DNA from 4 places in the Ruegeria sp. AN11 genome. Region 1 is predicted to be linked to each of the others. Evidence: riboswitches for the same ligand, from Rfam matches in the RefSeq annotation. Region 1 holds a riboswitch; each other region holds the start of a gene.
The links. Region 1 has a riboswitch for cobalamin ahead of ACR3EQ_RS13950 (DUF4198 domain-containing protein). Riboswitches for the same ligand answer to the same signal wherever they lie in the genome.
Positions count from the first base shown of each region.

Region 2: another riboswitch for cobalamin. It lies ahead of ACR3EQ_RS18875 (DUF1636 domain-containing protein); the one in region 1 lies ahead of ACR3EQ_RS13950 (DUF4198 domain-containing protein).
Region 3: another riboswitch for cobalamin. It lies ahead of ACR3EQ_RS16320 (hypothetical protein); the one in region 1 lies ahead of ACR3EQ_RS13950 (DUF4198 domain-containing protein).
Region 4: another riboswitch for cobalamin. It lies ahead of ACR3EQ_RS08315 (DUF1636 domain-containing protein); the one in region 1 lies ahead of ACR3EQ_RS13950 (DUF4198 domain-containing protein).

Region 1 is NZ_JBQFJD010000001.1:2,827,812-2,833,177, reverse strand. Features, by position in the region: gene ACR3EQ_RS13965 (fumarylacetoacetate hydrolase family protein) at 199-897, shown strand; gene ACR3EQ_RS13960 (DNA glycosylase AlkZ-like family protein) at 901-2,115, opposite strand; gene ACR3EQ_RS13955 (LacI family DNA-binding transcriptional regulator) at 2,120-3,145, opposite strand; cobalamin riboswitch at 3,504-3,703, shown strand; gene ACR3EQ_RS13950 (DUF4198 domain-containing protein) at 3,833-4,618, shown strand; gene cbiM (cobalt transporter CbiM) at 4,625-5,236, shown strand; gene ACR3EQ_RS13940 (cobalt ABC transporter permease) at 5,233-5,366, shown strand, end outside.
Region 2 is NZ_JBQFJD010000001.1:3,820,314-3,825,679, reverse strand. Features, by position in the region: gene ACR3EQ_RS18880 (Mur ligase family protein) at 1-1,097, shown strand, start outside; cobalamin riboswitch at 1,208-1,410, shown strand; gene ACR3EQ_RS18875 (DUF1636 domain-containing protein) at 1,512-1,868, shown strand; gene ACR3EQ_RS18870 (ABC transporter ATP-binding protein) at 1,865-2,650, shown strand; gene ACR3EQ_RS18865 (ABC transporter substrate-binding protein) at 2,669-3,616, shown strand; gene ACR3EQ_RS18860 (iron ABC transporter permease) at 3,618-4,625, shown strand; gene tcuB (tricarballylate utilization 4Fe-4S protein TcuB) at 4,680-5,366, opposite strand, start outside.
Region 3 is NZ_JBQFJD010000001.1:3,289,548-3,294,913, forward strand. Features, by position in the region: gene ACR3EQ_RS16305 (YbaB/EbfC family nucleoid-associated protein) at 1-284, opposite strand, end outside; gene ACR3EQ_RS16310 (DNA polymerase III subunit gamma/tau) at 380-2,140, opposite strand; gene ACR3EQ_RS16315 (phosphatase domain-containing protein) at 2,311-2,814, shown strand; gene ACR3EQ_RS16320 (hypothetical protein) at 2,816-3,223, opposite strand; cobalamin riboswitch at 3,311-3,531, opposite strand; gene ACR3EQ_RS16325 (alpha/beta fold hydrolase) at 3,697-4,605, shown strand; RNA gene ffs (signal recognition particle sRNA small type) at 4,605-4,703, opposite strand; gene ACR3EQ_RS16335 (bifunctional 2',3'-cyclic-nucleotide 2'-phosphodiesterase/3'-nucleotidase) at 4,857-5,366, opposite strand, start outside.
Region 4 is NZ_JBQFJD010000001.1:1,668,259-1,673,624, forward strand. Features, by position in the region: gene ACR3EQ_RS08305 (YybH family protein) at 1-112, shown strand, start outside; gene ACR3EQ_RS08310 (hypothetical protein) at 284-619, opposite strand; cobalamin riboswitch at 1,105-1,312, shown strand; gene ACR3EQ_RS08315 (DUF1636 domain-containing protein) at 1,407-1,787, shown strand; gene cobW (cobalamin biosynthesis protein CobW) at 1,784-2,839, shown strand; gene cobN (cobaltochelatase subunit CobN) at 2,843-5,366, shown strand, end outside.

The DNA.
Region 1 (5,366 bases):
TTTCCGTCTGATCCGGGATGTCCCGGGTGGTTGAATATCCGGGGCAGTGAGAGTTATCCGGAGCGAAAGGTCAATGCTTCTAAGAAACCCGAAGTCTTGAATGTCAGGTCAAAACGTTGCGCATCCCGGTCGCCAACGTCTTGCCAGTGATTGGAAGACACCTAAGATGCCCGGCGATGTTTCAAACTGGGGGCTGTCATGCAGGACAAGCTGTTTTCTCTTCCCGACCCTGTTGCGATACCGGTTGTCGGCGAGCAGGCCGAATATCCGGTGGGCCGGATTTTTTGCGTCGGGCGGAACTATGCGGCCCATGCGGCTGAAATGGGAAATACAGTGGACCGCGAGGCGCCGTTCTATTTCACCAAGTCCGCACCAAACGCCATCCTGACCGGAGCGACCGTGCCATATCCGCCGGGTACCGAAAACTATCATCACGAAATGGAGCTGGCGATTGCAATCGGTAAGCCGGTGTTCCGCGTCAGTCGCGAGCAGGCTTTGGGCGCGGTGTTTGCCTATGGCTGCGCGCTGGACATGACCCGCCGCGATCTGCAAATCCGTGAACGGAACAAACAGCGCCCGTGGGATCTGGGCAAGGATCTGGAAAACGGTGCCGTTTTTGCGCCGCTGACCCGGTCGGAGAGCTGGTCGCCGGACAAAGACAAGCGCATTCATCTGAGCGTCAACGGTGAAGTCCGGCAGGATGCGACCCTAGATGAGCTGATCTGGAAAATTGATGAGATCGTGAGCCATCTTTCAAATTACTATCACCTTCGTCCGGGCGATCTGATCATGACAGGCACCCCGGCCGGTGTTGGTGCGGTCCAGGCCGGTGATGTGATTGATGGCGGAATTGACGGTCTTGAACCGATCCACCTGACCCTGTCAAAGGCTGAATAGAGCCTATTTAGGGTCTTTCAGCCAGCCGTCGGCAAGCTCAACACGATCAAGGCCGGCAAACCTGCGCACCCGGTCCAGCTCGGCCTCCAGACGCCGGGTGCGCGCCTCTGACCAGCGCAACTTTCGCTCGGGCCAGACGGATTGTACCCGCAATTCGCCGCAATCCCTGTGGGCCTTCATGTCGATCCGGCCGATCAGCCGATCACCTTCGAGCAGGGGAAAGACATAATAGCCGTAGGTTCTTTTGGGCGCGGGCACAAACACTTCGATCCTGTAGTGAAACCCGAACAGGCGTTCGGCACGGTTTCGATCCCGCAGCATCGGGTCAAACGGGCTGAGCACGCGAATCCTGCCCGGTGGCGCGGGCAGTTCACGGGCCTCTTCAACCAAGCCCGGGCGGGAAAGCACTTTCCTTGTACGGCCATCCGCGCAGCTGATTTCGATTTCTTCAATCTCGCCGCTTTTTTGGGCTGCGGCGCACCAGTCTTTCGCCTCGGCCGCGCTGACCGTATCCCAAAACGCAGCCAGTTCGCCCGATGTTGCAAACCCCAACCTGTCGAGGGCGGCGTTGCACAGCCAGTCCACCGTTTTTTCGGCGTCGCATGGTGCATGACCGGGGCACAGATGAGTTTCGATCACCCGTTCGGTTAGGTCGTAGCGTTTCTGAAAGCCGTCCCGGCCAATGACGGTCAGCGCGCCCGAGCGCCACAAGAACTCCAGCGCGGTTTTGGACGGGTGCCAGTCCCACCAGCCGCCCGATCCTTTCTTTTCGTCCTTTCCCACATCGGACGAGGATACCGGACCGTGATCGCGGATGTGCAGCAGAACCGAGGCGAACTGTTGTTCAAATCCATCCCGCCGCCAATTCTTCCAGCGGGCTTTCAACAAATCGGCGTCGCGCTGAAAGCGCAGGTGCCAATGCCGGTAGAACTCCATCGGAATGACGGCGGCGTCATGTGTCCAATGCTCGAACAGCGCCCTGTCCCGTTCATACAGGCGCTTCAGATGTGTGCTGCGATAGGTGGACCTGCGCGAAAACAGGATCATGTCATGGGCGCGGGCCACGGTGTTGATACTGTCCAGCTGAACAAAACCAAGCCGTCGGATCAGGTCCAGAAGATCCGCGCCCTTTGCGCTGCCCGACGGGGTTTCGGACAACAAGTGACGATCCATGAACACCGCACGGGCTGTCCGGTTGTCCAGTTTCGGCAATGCCAAGACTCTAACGCCGCTTCAGTGTGTCGCCGTAGCTGATCTTTGGCGTCAGGGTTACGCGGGTTTCAATCTCGGCTTCCGGGTCGGCTAGCTGTGCGGCGATGATCCCTGCGGCCTGACGGCCAATTTCCAGCCGGCAGGCATCCATGGTTGCCAGTTTGCGGGGCAGACCTTGCAGCAGTTCGACATTGTTGAACCCCGCCAGCCCGATTTGACCAGGGATGTCTATCCCCTGATCCAGCAGGTACAACAGTCCGCCAGCGCCGATCATATCATTGGAATAATACAGAAAATCCAGTTCCGGCGACCGTTCCAGCATCGCCTGCGTCATCTCGCGCCCCTTGGCCAGTGCCGACCCGCCCGAGTAGAACTCGCGATCCTCGATCTCGATCCCGTGTTTGCCCAGAACTTCGGTAAAGCCTTCGAAACGTTTGCGCGCGCGGTGGTCCAAAGGCATCTTGGTCCCCATGAAACCGATATGCTGGTATCCGGCCTTCAGAATGGCCTGCGCCATTTCGCGACCGGCACGGCGGTGCGAAATGCCGACCATCGCATCCACGGGTTTGCCGTCGGTGTCCATGATTTCGACCACCGGAATGCCCGCGGAATCCAGCATTGCCCGGGCCGCTTCCGTGTGTTCCAGCCCTGCGATGATCACGCCCGAAGGCCGCCACGAGAGCATCTCGTAAAGGACCTTTTCCTCTTTTTCCGGCAAATAATCGGTTACGCCGACCACTGGCTGCAATTCGGTGTCTTCCAGAACCTGATTGATGCCGGTCAGGACCTCGGGGAAGACCATGTTGGACAGTGAGGGGATGATGACCGCGACCAGATTGACCCGGCTGGATGCTAGCGCGCCCGCAATCTTGTTGGGCACGTATCCCAGCTCTTTCGCGGCGGCCAGAACCCGTGTTCGGGTCGCATCCGAAACATCACCCCGATTGCGCAGGACCCTGCTGACCGTCATTTCGGATACCCCCGACGCTTCCGAGACATCGCGAAGGGTAAGCGGGCGTTTTGTTTCTGTGGTCACGAGGCACCTGCACTGTTGTTTTGCCCGATGGTAGCGTGAACACGGCGACAAATACAACAACTCTGCTTCGGCGTCGAACGCTGGGCCGGTCGGACCTTTTGTGCATCGGAGCGACCCTACATATTTGCGGCGAGTTCAATTTTACACGCGAGTCAACGCCCGCAGTTTCAGGCCTAAAAATCTCAAGTCCGCGAACTGAACCGACGACTATTGAACGCGGAAAGAGATCTAGGAAAATACACACACTCGCGGTGGCGCATACCAAACCGCGTAGCAAGCGCGAACATGCAATTCCTGATTTCGCAAATGGCGCATGCAACGCCGCAATCAATTGTTGACCGTGTCTTACATATTCTGGCATGAACGCGCCATGTTCGGTTCCGGGGACATCCTCGGAAGCAATAGGGAATGCAGTGCGGCACATTTCGCCAACTCTGCAACTGCCCCCGCAACTGTAGGCGGCGAGCGCGGCTGATAATGCCACTGGGGTATCCCGGGAAGGTTAGTTTAGCGCTTTGACCCGCAAGTCAGGAGACCTGCCGAACATGCGCCCTTGGAAGGGGCGTTCATCATCGGCGACGGGGTGTGCGCCGGATCTGTTTGCCCGACAAGGCAGATGGCTTCGCGTTCCCCATCGTCAAAGTAAATTTGCGCCGGGGATGGCGCGACGTGAGAAGGACTCGATTTGTGAAAAAACTGCTGGTGGCTGCCACGGCTGCTTTGGCGATGCCTGCATTGGCGCAGGCCCATTTCCTGCTGGAATATACCGACGACACGATGATCGAACGCCCCGGTGACGTTCCGGTCAAACTGGTTTTCTGGCACCCGTTTGAAGCCGGTCACGTGATGACCCTGGAAAAACCGGAAGAATTCTTTGTAATCCACAACGGTGAAAAAACCGATCTGATGGATACGCTGGAAGAAACCACTTTTGAAGGACCGGACAACATTGCCAAAGCGTTCCTGGGTTCAGTGCCGGTGAAACGCTCGGGTGACTATGTGGTGGTTACAGTTCCTGCGCCTTACTACGAAGAATCCGAGGATATCTATATCCAGCAGATCACCAAGGCTTACCTCAACCGAAACGAACTGCCGACCGACTGGGATCAGCCGCAGGGGCTGGCCACCGAGATTCTGCCGCTGAACAAGCCTTACAACATCATCGCCGGGTCAACCTTTACCGGTCGCGTTTTGAGCGAGGGACAGCCCGTCGCCGGCGCAGAAATCGAAATCGAGTACATCGCCGCAGCACCGGACATGACCGGCACCGGCGCGAAGGGCGCCACCGTGTCCCCATTGCCGGGCGGCGCGTTGGTCGCGATTTCGGATGACAACGGATATTTCACTTTTGGTGTGCCAAAAGCCGGGTACTGGGGCTTCGCCGCTTTGGGCGTGGGTCCGGAAACCGAGCATGAAGGCAAAGAGCTGAGCCAGGATGCGGTCATCTGGATCCGCGCCTGGGATCTGGAGTAAGCCTGAATGCACATCGTCGACGGAGCCCTTTCCAACCCTGTCGTGATCGGCGGTGCGGTCGCCGCGGCTGGCGGGATCGCATTGGGCCTGAAATCGCTGGATCTGGATCGCATTCCCACGGCGGGCGTGTTGTCGGCCAGCTTTTTTGTCGCCTCGCTGATCCATGTGCCGATTGGCCCGTCGTCTGTGCATTTGATTCTGAACGGTCTGGCCGGGCTTCTGCTCGGCTGGGCCGCCTTTCCGGCCCTTTTTGTCGGCTTGCTGCTGCAGGCCGTGTTCTTTGGTTTCGGCGGATTGACCGTGCTGGGGATCAACACGGTGAATATCGCTCTTCCGGCGGTGTTGACCTGGATGATCTTTGGTCGCCTGATCGCACGTGGCTCACCTGTTCATGGGGCGATCTGGGGCGGCATCGGCGGCGCGTTTTCGATCGCGGCCACGACGGCTTTTGTCGCGGTCTCGCTGGCGCTGTCCGGCGATGAGTTCCTGCCCGCTGCCAAGCTTGTCTTTTTCGCCCACATTCCCGTCATGGCTATCGAGGCCGTGCTGACAGGTTTTGCCGTTCTTCTGGCCCGCAAGGTCAAACCGGAACTTTTTGTAAAGGTTGCGTCCACATGAAACAGTTGATCCTTGTTTGTACGCTTGCTCTCGCCCCGCTCCCGGCTCTTGCGCACAAGGTTATTGCAGGCGTATTTCCGGCAGGCGACGCAATCGAAGGCGAGCTGGGGTTTTCCAATGGCGATATGGC
Region 2 (5,366 bases), 990 kb from region 1:
TCGCCCGGGCGGCGGGCAAGGTTGCCGGGCTGACCTCGACCGAGTTTGTCCGCGTCGGCGACGACATCCTCGACCGTGGTGATTATTCCGGCCCCGGCGGAGCGCGCATGCTGCTGCGCGACCGGCGGCTTGAAGTCGCCTGTCTGGAGGTTGCCCGTGGTGGAATCCTGCGCCGGGGTCTTCCAACCCATGCCGCCTCGGCTGCGGCTGTCACAAATGTCGCCAATGATCATCTGGGTCAGTATGGCGTCAACACGGTTCCGGAGTTGGCGCAGGCCAAGTTCGCCGTGCACCGCACCCTTAAGAAAGATGGCGTTCTGGCCCTGAACGCGGATGACGCGTATGTCCGGGATGAGGCACTGAACACGTCCTGCAGGATCTGGTGGTTCTCGCTGGACCAGAAAAACGCACTGATCCAACAATCCCGCGAGCAAGGACATTGTTGTGCCTTCCTGCGGGACGAGATGATTGTGTTCTTCGATGGCTTCTCGGAACAACCGGTGATTTCGGTTCACGATGTGCCGCTCGCCATGGGCGGGGCTGCCAGGTACAATATTCTCAACGCAATGACTGCGCTGTGTCTGGCCCGCGCACTCGATATCCCGATAAAGGCCATTCGCGCCGGATTGTCCGGGTTCAAGCCAGACGCCAAAGATAATCCTGGCCGGTGCAACGAGTTTTCACATAACGGCGCCCGTGTCTTTGTCGATTTTGCGCATAACCCACATTCGGTCGCAGCGGTGTGCGAGGCTTTGTCCGGACTTCCGGCAAAGCGCCGCTTCATACTGCTAAGCCATGCCGGGGACCGGTCCGATCAGGACATCATCGATGTCACGCAAACGGCCTTGCGGTTCCAGCCGGATGTGGTCGTCGCTGCCGAGCTTGAGGGCTATCTGCGGGGACGCAACCTTGGTGAGATTCCAAAGCTGATTAAGCAGGCGGCAATGGACAAGGGTCTTCGGGATGAGCAGATCCTGAGCGCGCCTTCCCCGACCGAGGCGAGCAGGACAATACTGGATCAGATCGAACCGGGCGATCTCGCCCTGTTGCTGGTCCTGTCCGAGCGCGAGCAAGTCTTAAAACTGCTGGAAAACTGAACCCCTACGCTGAATCCGAGAGCCTCGGGCGGTGAAATTCGAACACCGCCCTGCCCAGCCGATCCGATTGTCCTGCCAATAATTCTGTATTGACGCATGCCCGGGTCTGAGGCACTTAGCTAGTAGATGGTTCCCGAAGGAAGACCCGAGGGATGAAAAGGGAATACGGTGCGGCCCTGAAGGCCAAGTCCGTAACTGCCCCCGCAACTGTAAGCGGTGAGCGACGCCAAACACCCACTGGCCGAATAGGCCGGGAAGGAAGGCCAAGCAAGGACCCGCGAGTCAGGAGACCTGCCATCAGTGTTCAACCAACCCAGGGCGGGGCGCCCTGGAAGGAGGCTTAGATGGCACGTCAGTCACGTGTTTACATGATCAGCACCTTCTGTCCGCGCTTGGCAACAAGTGGAGCGGACCATGTCAGACGCCACTGATCATATTCTTCTGATCTGTTCGACATGCAACGGTGATTTGTCTGCGGACAAAATACGCTCTTCTTTGTCAGATGCGCTACCTTCCGGGTTTGCCATTCGCACGGTCGATTGCATGGCCGGGTGTGCGCAGCCGACAACTGTTGGGTTTCAGGCCGCCGGCAAAGCCCAATACCTGTTCGGTGACATCCGGACCCCGCATGACATCGCGGCCTTGGCCGAATTCGCGTTGCAATATCAGAACAGTGCCGATGGATGGACATGCGCGTCCGACAGGCCGAGCGCGCTTTTTGACAAAACCCTTTCCCGTTTGCCCCGAATGATTTTGGAGGAGCCTTCATGACGACCTCTGCATTTCTTGCCGTGCGTGACGTCGAATACTATGCGCTGAATGGTGATGTTCTGCTGCAAGCGGCGTCTTTTGAACTGGAAGAAGGCGCAATCCTTGCAATTGCCGGGCCGAACGGGGCCGGGAAGACGACGCTTCTGAACCTGTTGTGCGGCACGGCCGAACTGGTGCTGGGCGACGTTTTGATCAATGGGCGCAGCCTGAAACACATGCCCGCCAACGAGCGCGCCCGAATGATCGCTGTTGTCAGTCAGCACGAACTGCCGGATAGCAGACTGTCTTTGCGGGAATATGTGGCCTTGGGGCAAATCCCGATCCGGGCTGATCGGTCGAAAGAGGGCCACGCCGCCGAACTGGACAGGGTTTTGAACCTGACAGGTCTGAGTGATCTGGCGGACAAACGAATGGGCGTACTTTCCGGGGGTGAACGTCAACGTGCGCATATTGCGCGCGCTCTGGCACAGAACCCTTCGCTTTTGTTTCTGGACGAACCGACAAACCATCTGGACCCCGACGCCAAGGGGCGGATGCTGTCGCTGGTTGCCGAGTTGGGCATCACGGTGGTTATGATCGTCCACGACCTCGTCATGATCCCCGAATTCGCCACCCATGTGGCCATGATGAAATCCGCGCGGCTCACGGGCTTTGGTCCCGTGGCCGATGTGCTGACCTCGGACCAGGTTCGGGAAACCTTTGGCGTCGACTACCTGTACTTTCACCATGAGGGCCGCGTGATTCCGGCGCTGGATATCCGAAAAACCTCGGTCTCAAACTAACCCTAGGAGCATCTTTGAATGAAACAGATCTGGTCGGTGGTCCTGACCACAGCCCTGGCAGGCGGTGCGTCGGCACAAGAAATTGCCGTCGACAATTGCGGCAAGCCGCTGGTTTTTGAAACTGCGCCCGAGCGGATTGTCGTGCACGATATGAACATGACCGACATGACCTTTGCGCTGGGTCTGCAGGACAAGATCGTCGGGCTGACCGGCATCACCGGATGGTACAAGACCAGCCCGGAATTCGATACGCTGCGCGGCGACATTCCCGAGCTTGCGCCCAAATACCCAACGGTCGAGAACCTTGTGGCCGCCGAACCCGATATGTTCTTCGCGGGCTGGTATTACGGGATGAAGCCGGGCGGAGACGTGACCCCTGACACGCTGGAACCCTTTGGCATCAAGACCTTGATCCTGTCCGAAAGCTGCGTGCATCTGGACAAGGACCGCCCCGAAGCCAGCATGAACCTGCTGTTTGATGACGTTCTGCGCCTGGGCCAGGTCATGCAGGTCGAAGACAAGGCGAAGGAACTGGTTGATGGTTGGAAAGAAGAACTGACCGAGATCGAAACCCGGACCGCCGATCTGCCCAAACCGCGCGTTTTCCTGTTGGATGGTCCGGCTGATGCGCCCTTCACCGCGGGCAAGTTTGCCATTCCCGATGCGATGATTTCCGCAGCGGGCGGTGAAAACGTGACCCATGACATGGATACAAGCTGGGGCCGCACCTCGTGGGAAACGGTGGCGGCCGCCAACCCCGAATTTCTGGTGCTGCTGGATTACCAGACCGGCAACGGCGCCGAGGATACCTTCAAATTTCTGCAGGAGCATCCGGTGATGTCCCAGACCGATGCCGTCAAGAACGAGGCCTGGATTGGCCTGCGGTACGAGGAACTTACCCCCGGACCGGCAAATATCGAGGCGATCCTGAAAATGGCGCAGGCCATGCATCCGGATCTCAACTGATATGGGTCGACTTGGCCTGACACTTCTGCTGGGGGCGGTCGTTCTGGCCGCCCTTTTGCTGATCTCAACCATCTACGGCACCACATCCATTCCGGTTTCCGACACGTTCACCGCTGTCTTGCTGGGAACAGGTCTGAGTGACGGGGAAATGTCGCCGTTGCACCGGATCGTGTTTGATTTGCGCCTGCCGCGCGCCCTGTTCGCGGCCGTAATCGGCGCCGGGTTGGGCATCGTCGGCGTCGTCCTGCAAACCACAACCCGCAACGATCTTGCTGATCCTTTCCTGTTCGGCCTGTCCTCGGGTGCGGCGGCCGGCGCCGTGTTCGTGATCACCGTGACCGGCGACGTGCTGGGCTTTTGGACCCTGCCGTTGGCCGCGTTCTGCGGCGGGCTTGTGGCGTCGGGCATCGTGCTGGCGCTGGTTCACGGTTTACGCACAAGCGCGCCCGAAAAACTGATCCTGGCCGGGCTTGCGGTTTCGTTCCTGTTCTCGGCCATCACCAACTACCTGATTTTTGCAGGCGACAGCCGCGCCGCGCATTCCGTGATTTTCTGGATGCTGGGCGGTCTGGGCCTGGCCCGCTGGGAGACGTTTCCGCTGGTCTGCGCAGGCCTGCTTCTGATCCTGAGCTTTTCTCTCTACCGCAGCCGCTGGCTCGACGCGCTGCTGACCGGCGACCTTACTGCCTCTACCCTCGGCGTACCCGTGCGCGGACTGCGGTTTAGCATGTTCTTTGTTGCGGCGCTGGCAACGGCGGTGTTCGTCTCGGTCGCAGGTGTCATCGGTTTCGTCGGTCTGATGGTCCCTCACATCGCCCGCGGAATCGCGGGGCCGCTGCATGGCCATCTGCTGCCGACCGCAGCTCTCGTCGGCGCGGCATTGCTGACAGGCTCGGATATTATCAGCCGTTTGTTGCTGGCCCCGCAGGAATTGCCTGTCGGGATCGTGACAACCTCAATCGGATCGGCGTTCGTGTTCCTGCTCCTGTTCAGGACCAGAGCCCGCTGACCGGACCCTTTCCACCTTCCATCCAGGGCGCAAGCAGCGGCTGGTGCGAACCATTTATGTGCCGCGCTTCCTCTGTGCATCTCTGACAAGTGCGGCGAGGCGATAGAACCCATGTGCCATCTTGGTATAGGGCATCAGCAGGAAGAAGGTCAGAACCGACCCCAGATGGATGGCCAGAAGAGCGGGCATCACTGTGGTCGAGCCGAGCACGTAGAGGACAAGGCCGCTGAGGCCAACAAACCCCAGCAACAGGGTAAAGCCCATTTCTCCACCCCACGCGGAGGTGTCGCCAAGGTCACGATCCGATTTCTGCTTCAACATGACCATGCCGCCACAGCCGATGGTCAACAGGATACCGCCTGAGACGCCAAGCAGCTTGGGTAATGACCAGAATCCGTAGGATGCATGCAGGCCAAAGCCGTAATGCATCACTGTCGCCACCGAGGTTGAGGCAAAGCAAAGCAGGAACCCATACATGATCGCCTGATGCATGTGTCGGCGAGCATGGCTGAACCGGTCTTCATCTTCGAAATTGCAGCCTTCGCCATGGCCGGCGGCAAGATCCTGCATCGTCCCGGCGTGTTTGAACGCCGCTGTCAGATCGGCCCATTGGACTGACTTTCCGTCAACCGCACGCCAATGGCGGCGCAAGCTGATGGCGATGCTGAACAGCGGCAGCAGGAAGGCGGGCGTAAAGATCGCCACCATCGCATTGTGGGAAAGAACCGCATAGAAACCTTC
Region 3 (5,366 bases), 460 kb from region 1:
GCCTGAGAGCGCTCGGCGGCCTTGGTCTGCGCGTCCTTGATGGCGGCCAGGATCAGGTCCTCGACCACTTCCTTGTCGTCTCCGTTGAAGATCGACGGGTCGATGTCCAGACCCTTGAGTTCGCCCTTGGCAGTGGCGGTGGCCTTGACCAGACCGGCGCCGGATTCGCCGACAACCATGAGGTTGTTCAGTTCTTCCTGCATTTCGGTCATTTTGGTCTGCAGGTCCTGCGCGGATTTCATCATCTTGGCCATATCGCCCAGACCGCCTAAACCTTTGAGCATCGGGTTTCTCCTGTAAATCGATTTGACGCCTAAATACGAAGGGTGACTGCGTGACACAAGGGGCATGGGCATCCTCCTGTCTTCCAGGCAGATGTTCAGTCCTCTTCGAACGGGTCCCATTCGTCTTCGACCTCGGGCAGAGCCTCGGTTTCGACCTTGGCGGCGCGCTGTTCCGGGGTTTCGATCCGTTTGATGCGCGCCTTGGGAAATTGCATGAGTACCGCCTGAACCAGCGGGTGCTGCTCGGCCTGTGACCTTAGCGCGAGGTCGGCCGCATCGCGGATCTCGGCGATCGTGGCGGCTTCGCCATCTGCCACGATGGATACGGCCCACCGATTGCCTGTCCAGCGCTGCAGCGCCGTACCCAGCCGTTGGGCAAGGTCTGTCGGGGCATGATCGGTCGGCGTAAATTCGATCCGGCCCGGTGAGTAGGACATCAGCCGCACACCGTTTTCGACCTCGACCAGCAGCTTTACGTCCCGGTTTGTCCGGATCAGTTCGACCACATGTTCGAAGGTCGGATAGCGCGCCAGAGCAGTTTGGACGTCCTGTGCCAGGGCCGCAGTCGGCGCGCCGGCGGGACCGTGTGGAGCGGAAACGTAGGAAGACCTTGCCGATGCCTGAGGTTGTACCGGGGCGTGCGAGGGTACGGCCATGCCGCCACCGGGGCCTCCGTTCGGCGTGGGTGGAGGTGCGTCCTGCAAACGTTTGATCAGTTCTTCCGGGCTTGGCAGGTCGGCCACATGGGTCAGCCGAATGACGGCCATTTCCGCCGCCATCATGGCGTTTGGCGCGGCTGAGACCTCTTCGAGTGCTTTCAGCAGCATTTGCCACATGCGGGTCAGGACACGCATCGGCAGGGCTTCGGCCATTTGCTGTCCGCGTGCGCGTTCGTCGGGCGAAACGGTCGGGTCCTCGGCCGCGTCCGGCGTGATTTTGACCACGGACACCCAATGGGTGATTTCGGCCAGGTCGCGCAGCACGGCAAGCGGGTCGGCGCCCTCGGCGTACTGAGCGCTTAGCTCTGTCAGAGCTCCCGCCGCGTCGCCGCGCAGGATCATGTCCATCAGGTCCAGGACGCGGCCCCGGTCCGCCAGACCCAACATCGCCCGGACCTGATCGGCACTGGTTTCCCCGGCCCCGTGCGAGATCGCCTGATCCAGCAGCGAAGTTGCATCACGCGCTGAACCCTCGGCCGCTCGGGTGATCAGCGCCAGTGCGTCCTCTGCGATCTGGGCGCCCTCGGCGGCGGCGATCTTGTTCAGAAGACCGATCATGTCCTCGGGTTCGATCCTGCGCAGGTCGAAGCGTTGGCAGCGCGACAGGACCGTCACCGGAACCTTGCGGATTTCGGTGGTCGCGAAGATGAATTTCACATGCTCGGGCGGTTCCTCAAGCGTCTTGAGCAGCGCGTTGAACGCGCTGGTCGAGAGCATGTGAACCTCGTCGATGATATAGATCTTGTAGCGTGCGCTGGCGGCACGATAGCGGACGCTGTCTATGATCTCGCGGATGTCGTTCACGCCGGTGCGGCTGGCGGCGTCCATCTCCATCACGTCGACATGGCGGCCTTCCATGATCGCCACGCAATGTTCGCATTGGCCGCAGGGTTCGGTCGTCGGTTTGCCGTCGCCATCGGGGCCGATGCAGTTCATGCCCTTGGCGATGATCCGCGCCGTCGTCGTTTTGCCGGTGCCGCGGATGCCGGTCATGATGAAGGCCTGCGCGATCCGGTCTGCCTCGAACGCGTTTTTCAGGGTGCGCACCATGGCATCCTGACCAACCAGGTCGGCAAAGGTTTCCGGGCGGTATTTGCGGGCAAGAACCTGATAAGCGGGGCTTGGCGTGTCGGTCATTTCTGCTCTGTCGGATTCGTATCAGAAGTGCAGCGTAGAGTGCGCCGCCGCCTGCGTCCACAGCCGGTTCGCGAAATTCATTTGGGAATGCTTCGGGATGCGCGTAAAAATGAAGGCGAAAGCATTTTTGACCGGATTCTTGTGCGTAACGATTAAGGAGGGCGCGTTGCATGTCTCAGATGATTATTCATGCGCTGCAGGTCGGAGGAGGTACTCTGGCCCTGACATCAATGCCGGGGCGTGGGGGTAAATATGTCCAGGACCTGAATGCGATTTCCGACTGGAAGCCCGGTCTTGTCATTTCAATGACGACCGAAGTCGAGATGCTGCAGGACGGCGCGCGTGACTTCGGAACCGACATTCAGGCGCGCGCCTGCCGCTGGGTCCATCTGCCGGTCGAAGATTTCGGTGCACCCCCCGACGCCGTGACCGCGCGCTGGCCCGATGTAAGCGCGGCCGTCCGCCATGCCCTGTCAGGGGGCGGGCGCATTCTGGTGCATTGCCGGGGCGGCTGTGGCCGGTCCGGAATGGTGGTGTTGCGCCTGATGGTCGAATGCGGCGAGCAACCGGGTGCAGCCCTGAAACGGTTGAGGGCGGTGCGGCCCTGTGCGGTTGAAACAGATGCACAACTGGCATGGGCCACGCAATTGATTCCGGCCAGCGCGGACCCGTAGCTTAGGCCGACAAATGTCCGGTCTGGGCCGCCACTTGGCGACCTGCCAGGGCCGAAGCTTCAAGCATGGCGCAGGGCGGGTCCGACAGAATTGCGGACGGCAGCGCACGGAACTCTGCGCAGAACATCATGTCTGCATAATCCTCCAACCTGTCGCCCGGAGTTTCCTCATTCGTTCCGCAAAACACCCGGATTTTGTCTGGCCGCGCGTGGAACCGGGCCATGCACCCTTCGGGGCAATGGGCAAGCTCGCTGCTGCCTTCAACGGCGAATTGCGGGGTTGCGGCCGGGCCGGCGCTTGCCACGGCGCGCGTCAGAGCCCGCGCCATTTGCGCCAGTGCCGGACAGGGTTTGCCGGTGCGCTGGCACACAGTGGCAGAAAATTCGTGTGTCCTTGTCTTCCAGATCATAATGCGCCCTCCGCGCGCGGCGCGGGGCAAGGATCAGGTGTGACGGGGCTATGCCATCAGGACCTGCCCGGACACCCCGCCCGAGTTTCGGTTTCAGTATCGATGGCAGGTCTCCTGACTTGCGGGTCATCGCTTTGCCGACCTTCCCAGCCCTTCGGCCAGTGGTGTTTCGGCATTGCTCACCGCTTACAGTTGCGGGGGCAGTCTCGGCCTTGGTTCCTTCCGGCAATGCCAGACAGAACCGCACCGTGTTCCCTTTTCATCCCGGCCCCGGAAAGGGCGCGGAAACCATCGCCTCATCGCTAGCGGTTTCCGGGTCCCCGAGTCAAGCGCATAGCGCGGGCCGAGGCATTTGGTCCGATGCGTGGTCGGGAAAGCGGACGTTTGGTCATGTTTGCACCGGGTTGACTTGAGTGGGCGACTGGCCTGACAGATAGGTGAACTGAACTGTTCAGTTGAGAGCGGAGCATGAGATGTTGGACATACAGGAACGGGTCTTGACCGAAGACATACGATTTCCCGCCGGGACGGCGATGCTGTCGGGTCGCCTGTACCTGCCTGTTGCAGCGCCTGATATCGTAGTTGTTCTGAACAGCGCGACCGGCGTTCCCCAGGACTATTATCAGCATTTTGCCCGGTGGCTGGCGGAAGAGCAGGGCATTGCCTGCCTCACCTATGATTACCGCGATTTCGGAAAATCGTTATCGGGGCGCCTGAAGGATTCGCGTGTCACCATGTCCGATTGGGCGCTGGTCGATATTCCCGCGGCCCGGGCCGAGATGCGGCGGCGATTCCCAAGTGCGCGGCAGTGGACCATTGGTCATTCGCTGGGGGGTATGCTTGGGCCATTGCAATCGGATGTGGATCAGGTCGACCGGATGATTTGTGTGTGTTCAGGCCTGGTTACGTTGTCGGATCATCCGTGGCCCTACAGGGGGCTGGCCGGAATCTTCTGGTACGGTCATGCGCCTTTTGCAGTTCATATGCTGGGGTATCTGCCCGGCAAGGCCATTGGGTTTGGCTCGGACCTGCCGTCAAAGGTCTACTGGCAATGGCGAAAATGGTGCACCTCGCCGAACAGCTATTTGCCTGAAATTGGCCAAAGCCTGCCCGCAGCGACCTGGCCGCGGGCCGGTGGTCCGGTTGACCTGTTTGCGATTTCGGACGACCAGATGGTGCCTGAAAATGCGGTCTGGAGGCTGGCCGAGCTATACGGCCCGGACGCCAACCGTCATGTGCTTGAACCAAAGGATTTCGGGCTGAAATCCATTGGCCACATTGGTGTTTTTGCGCGCAAAAACAAAGCGGTCTGGCCGAGGCTGATCGAGTCTGCGGAGCAGCAAGTCCGTTCCGACCGGAAAGATGTGACGATTGCGGGATGAAGTGAGAGGTTGGACATCGACCCAAGCGGGGCTCGTTGTGGCTGCTTCCTTCCGGACCTGACCAGGTTGGCGAGGCGCTCGCCCGCGCCAACCTCTCAATCGTCGATATAGGGAAGTTGCGCCAGGAAGACAACCCGTCAGAGTGACAGTCTGATCCGCAGAAAGCCTTCCGGGTCATGCCCCAGCACATGCGGATCGTATGCGTCCAGTTCGGAAAGATGCGCCCTTGCTCCCGGCCCGGTTTTCAGAATCTAAGCGTGCCCGGGAAGCCGGACAAGGCTGAAGGGGAAGGGCGCAGATTGCATCGGGTCGCCCGGTAATCCCCCCGAAAGATAGTCGCGCAGGACGTGCCTGATGGGTAAGGCCGGCAGATTGATCTGCCGGGCCTGATGCGCAACAGGGAAGTGTCCGCCGCCGCTGGCCCGGTAACTGTTCAGGGCCACAACGAATTTCTGGGTGGGTTCAACAGGGATTCCACCGCAGCAAATCTCGCGGACACGGTTTGCAGCGGGATCGACCAGCATTCCGTGAGAATCAAAACGCGCCGGCTGGGAAAGATCGATCCGATAGGTCAGGCCGAACAGCACATCGAAGTTATGCCCGGCCCGTGTTTCATCGGTCAGAGTGCGGACAGCTCCTGCATCCACCTGATTGAAAATGCCCGCCGACATTTCAAGCCAGTCACGGACCATGTCGCCGGTGACAAGCGCGGCGCGCAGTTCATTCGGGAAAGAATGAAGATCCGAAACATTGCGCAACCG
Region 4 (5,366 bases), 1.2 Mb from region 1:
CGAAGATGACGGAACATGGCGCGTGGCGCGGGATATCTGGTCCAACGCGAATACCTTCAGCGCCGGCAGATCAATCGCGCCCGCGTGTTCGGGGCGTGCCGAACCTTGCTGATCAAAAGCTTTGATTGGTTGGCACGCCGCCCAGATGGCCTGGACACATACTGGATCGGCCGCTTTTAACCGGGTTCCGTCCACGGCCAACTACATTGGCCTCAGGACGGAACCAGGCAAGTACTTTTCTCGGCAACCGAAAGGCCCAACCCGCAGACCGGGCATTAGCGAATTACTGGGCCACAACTTCCTTGCAGCTGCCTTTGCCCCATCCGGATTTGCTGCCCGAAGCCGAATAGTCAAACGTGCCAGTCTTGAGATTCACGTTGTAATTCAGGGTAAAGCCGTCACCGATATACAGGTAAGTCAGGGTGTCGAGGCCGGGATACACCTCAGCCTTATTGTCGATATCACCAATGGTAATATGCCCTTTGTTCTGGCCCTCGTATTTGACCAGCGTGGCCGCCATTTCCGGATATTTTGCATCCGCCGCTTCACACTCGAACACCCGGTCTTCCGCAACTGCAACGACGGGTAAGTACACAAGAAAAGCTGCTAACTTTTTCATTTTTTGTTTCCTGGCATATTCTGTTCGCCGACGCCCGCTAAGGGCAGTTTGAGGCATAATTTTGCAAAAAATCTGGCTACTCTGTGCACGGCAAGACGGCCATCAGATTTGATCTCGAAGCGGTCGTTTTTGCCGGGTCTTGCGCGAATACTAAAATGGAGTACCCCGAGCCGGTCGGAACGGCGGTTACTTAATCAACGAAACCCCAATCCCTCAGTTTAGCGATGCCCGAAATGACAGGCGGTTGGTCGCCGCAACGTCCACACGCGGCCTGCCCCAGTGGTTCTGAAGCCGAATCCGCCCCGCCCGTCCGGTTCCCGCCGACCCCTTCCAAAATCAGCGAACATCACACGGAACACCTCAATCACGCAGGTTTTCGGGCGCCGTGAACGCCCGGCGATGCCGCTGAGTGACCACCTCAGGTCGCTTTTTCCTTCCGGCGGCGAAACCGCGCATCCTGAAGCTTGACAAGTCCCCCGCCTGTGCCGCATGTCCGACCCGTTGGTGTCCATCCCTGGATGGATGAAAAGGGAATGCGTCAGCGGTTTTTCCGTCAAACGCAGCCGCCCCCGCGACCGTGACCGGAGAGGGTGCCCATAGCCACTGGCCGAAAGGCCGGGAAGGCGGGACATCTGCCAGAGCAAGTCTCTGACATCCGCAAGCCGGGAGACCTGCCAGCACCCGAAGAAGAAACCGGGCGGGGTGTTCCGGTGTCGGGTCCATGTGCAGACGCGTGGCCCGCATGAAACCCCGTCCCCCGCGAAGAGGATTTGGGGGGATGAGAGACATGACCGAGACCGCACCAGTCGAGTTGCTGGTCTGTACCACGTGCCGCCGTGGACTGCCCGTCGAGGATGATGAAAAACGCCCCGGCACATTGCTGCACAAAGCGCTGCAACAGGCCGACCTGCCCGAAGGCATCACGCTGAAACCCGTCGAATGCCTGTCGAACTGCGATCAGGGCTGCTCGATCGTGCTGCGCGGTGGACCGGGTCGCTGGACCTTTGTCTATGAGAACCTGAACGAAGCCGAACACGTTGACGCCATTGTCGACGGTGCGACCAAATATCTGGCGACCGAGGACGGCTTGGTCAAATGGCGTGAGCGCCCCGAACATTTCCGCAAAAACTGCGCCTCCCGCATTCCCCCGATTGGAGCCCTGAAATGAGCACTCTTGAGAAATTACCCGTCACTGTGATCACCGGCTTTCTGGGCTCGGGGAAGACAACGCTGGTCAAGCACCTGATGCAGAACCCGCAGGGCAAACGTCTGGCGGTCGTGGTCAATGAATTCGGCGACGTGGGCGTCGATGGCGATATTCTGAAATCCTGCGCCATTCCCGATTGTCCGGCAGAGAACATCATGGAACTGGCAAACGGCTGCATCTGCTGCACCGTGGCCGATGATTTCATTCCGACCATCGAAGCGCTGATGGCGCTGGACCCGCGCCCCGATCACATTCTGATCGAAACCTCCGGCCTCGCCCTGCCCAAGCCGCTGCTGAAAGCCTTTGACTGGCCCGATATCCGCTCGAAAATCACTGTGGATGGCGTGATCGCTCTGGCCGATGCCGAGGCGGTCGCGGCAGGTCGCTTCGCTCCGAATGTCGAGGCGGTGGATGCCCAGCGCCTGGCCGATGACTCGATCGACCACGAAACGCCTCTTTCCGAGGTGTTCGAGGATCAGATATCCTGCGCCGATATCATCCTGCTGACCAAGCCCGATCTGGCCGGGCCAGAGGGTGTTGCCAAAGCCAAAGAGATCATCGCAGCCGAGGCCCCGCGCCCGCTGCCCGTCGTAGAGGTTGCCGAAGGCGTCGTAGACGTCCGCGTCGTGCTCGGTCTGGAAGCCGCAGCCGAGGATGACATGGACGCGCGTCCGTCGCATCACGACGGTCACCACGACCACGAACATGACGATTTCGAAAGCATCATCGTCGAACTGCCGGAGCAAAGTGACCCACTCGATCTGGTTGCCAAGATCGAACGTCTGGCCAGGGAACTGAACATCCTGCGCGTCAAGGGGTATGCGGCAGTTGCCGGCAAACCGATGCGTCTGCTGGTTCAGGCTGTCGGTGCCCGGGTGCGTCATCAGTACGACCGCCCCTGGGAACCCGGCGAGGAGCGCCGCTCGCGTCTTGTGGTCATTGCCGAGCACGACGACATCAAAGAGGCCGAAATCCGGGATATCCTCGTGGGTGTGACCGAGGCCGCCGAGTAAGCCATGCACGTCGTCTTCCGCGAAAGCCACGGGCTTGAAGAAACCGAGCCCCCGACCGATCTGGGCCAGAGCCCGGCGGATCTGGTGATGTTGTCCTTTTCGGACAGCGATCTCGGTGCTTTCGCGGCAGGCTGGCATCGCGGCGGTGGGCCGGAAGGGCGAATGCCGACGATGCGGTTGGCCAATCTGACGGCGCTGAAACACCCTCTGTCCGTTGACACATATGTGGAACAAACGCTTGACGGCGCAAAAGGTATCCTGATCCGCCTGATTGGTGGGGTACCTTACTGGTCATACGGGCTGCAGCAGGTTCTTGCTCTGGCGCAGGCCAAAGGCATCGCGCTGGCGGTTCTGCCCGCCGACGGGCGTGAGGATACCCGGCTGGACGACTATTCCACCCTGCCCGTCTCGACCCTGCGGCGGCTGGCGCATCTCTGCGACACCGGCGGCGAGGTCGCGGCGCAGGCCGCTTTGGCGCAGATGGCATTGGCGGCAGGTCTTTATGCCGGACCGGTGTTGGGGGCCAAAACCCTTCCGGAATGCGGTGTATGGTGCCCTGACCGCGGCGTAACCCCGGTCGAAGCCGCATTTACGAACGATGCGAAACGCATCATTGTCACTTTCTATCGCGCCTACCTGACCTCCGCCGACACCGCCCCGGTCGCCGCGCTGATCCACAGCCTGCGTACGCGAGGGTTCGAGGCAATGGGCATGTTTGCCCCTTCCCTCAAAGTGCCTGTTGCCGCCGACTGGATGCGCCGAAACATTGTTGCACTGGAACCTTCGGCGATCATAAATGCCACCTCCTTCTCGGGCAAAGGCGCGTCGGGAACCTCTCCGCTTGACGCGGCTGGTGTGCCGGTTTTCCAGGTCGCTCTGGCAACTTCACGCCGCAAAGCGTGGGCCGCGGCCGAACGCGGTCTTTCGCCCGCCGACCTTGCCATGCACGTCGTGCTGCCCGAAGTGGATGGGCGGATCTCGGCGGGCATCGCTTCATTCAAGGAACCGGGCAAACGCGATCCGCACCTGGAGTATTCCCGCTTTGCCCACCGCGCTGAACCTGAACGGATCGAAGCGATCATTGATCGTGTAACCGGTTGGCTGAACCTGAACGACCGGCCCAAAGCGGAACAGGTGCCGGTTCTGGTCCTGTCCACCTATCCCGGCAAGGACTGGCAGATGGCCCATGCGGTGGGCCTTGATGCGCTGGCGTCAGCCGAAGCGATGCTGTCAGATTTGCAATGCGCCGGGTATGACACAGCCCCTGCCGAACCGATCGCCGACACATTGCTGGGCGCCCGGATTTCCTGGTCGCTCGAAGATTATCAGGCCGCGCTTGCAATGTTGCCGGATCAACTTAATACGGACCTGCAAACAGTCTGGGGCAAGCCCGAGGATGATCCGACCTTTGTTGATGGCGCGTTCCATTTCACCGCGCTTCACCGGGGCAAGGCGCTGGTCGCGCTGCAACCCGAACGTGGCACGCCTGAACTGCGCGATGACGACTATCACGACCTTTCGCGCACACCGCGTCACAGCTATGTCGCGTTTTACCTTTGGCTGCGCAAAAGCCTGCACGCCGACGCACTGATCCATATTGGCGCCCATGGCACTCTGGAATGGCTGCCGGGAAAATCCGTTGCCCTGTCCGCCGAGTGCTGGCCCGAGGCGCTGATCCGTGATTTGCCGGTGATCTACCCCTTCATTGTCAACGACCCAGGCGAAGCCGCACAGGCCAAGCGCCGGATCGGAGCCGTCACGCTGGGTCACATCCCGCCCCCGATGAAGGAGAGCGGCACGCCGGACAGAATGGTTCGGCTTGAATCGCTGCTGGACGAATTCTCGAACGCAGACGGGCTTGACCCCAAACGACGCGACCGCTTGCAGGAAGATATCCGGCAGGAAGCGCAGGCCATCGGTCTGGAAAGCGATCTTGGTCTTGACCAGGCCACCTGTATCGCCGAGGCAATCACTTGCATCGACCGCTTTGTCTGCGACATCAAGGAAAGCCAGTTTGGCGACGGGCTGCATATTTTTGGCCGCGTGCCTGAAATGACCGGCAATTTCGACCCCGCGCCATCTGCACACGCCGAACGCACCGCGTTGCTGGACGCGCTGGCCGGAAAGCGAATTGAGGCTGGCCCGTCGGGTTCGCCCTATCGGGGACGATCGGATGTGCTGCCCACTGGGCGGAACCTCTACACTACCGATCCCCGGTCGGTCCCGACCCGCGCGGCTTATACACAAGGCGTGAAACTGGCCGAGGAACTGGTTCGGCGGCACCTGCAGGAGGAAGGCGATTATCCGAAAGGGCTGATCGTCGATCTGTGGGGGTCTGCCACCATGCGCACGGCGGGCGAGGAATTCGCGATGGCGCTGCACCTGCTGGGCGTGAAACCGGTCTGGGACAAGGGATCAGAGCGGGTATCAGGCATCGAAGTGCTTCCAATTACCGACCTCAGCCGTCCGCGTCTGGACGTGACCCTGCGTGTTTCGGGCCTGTTCCGGGATGTATTCCCGACGCTCT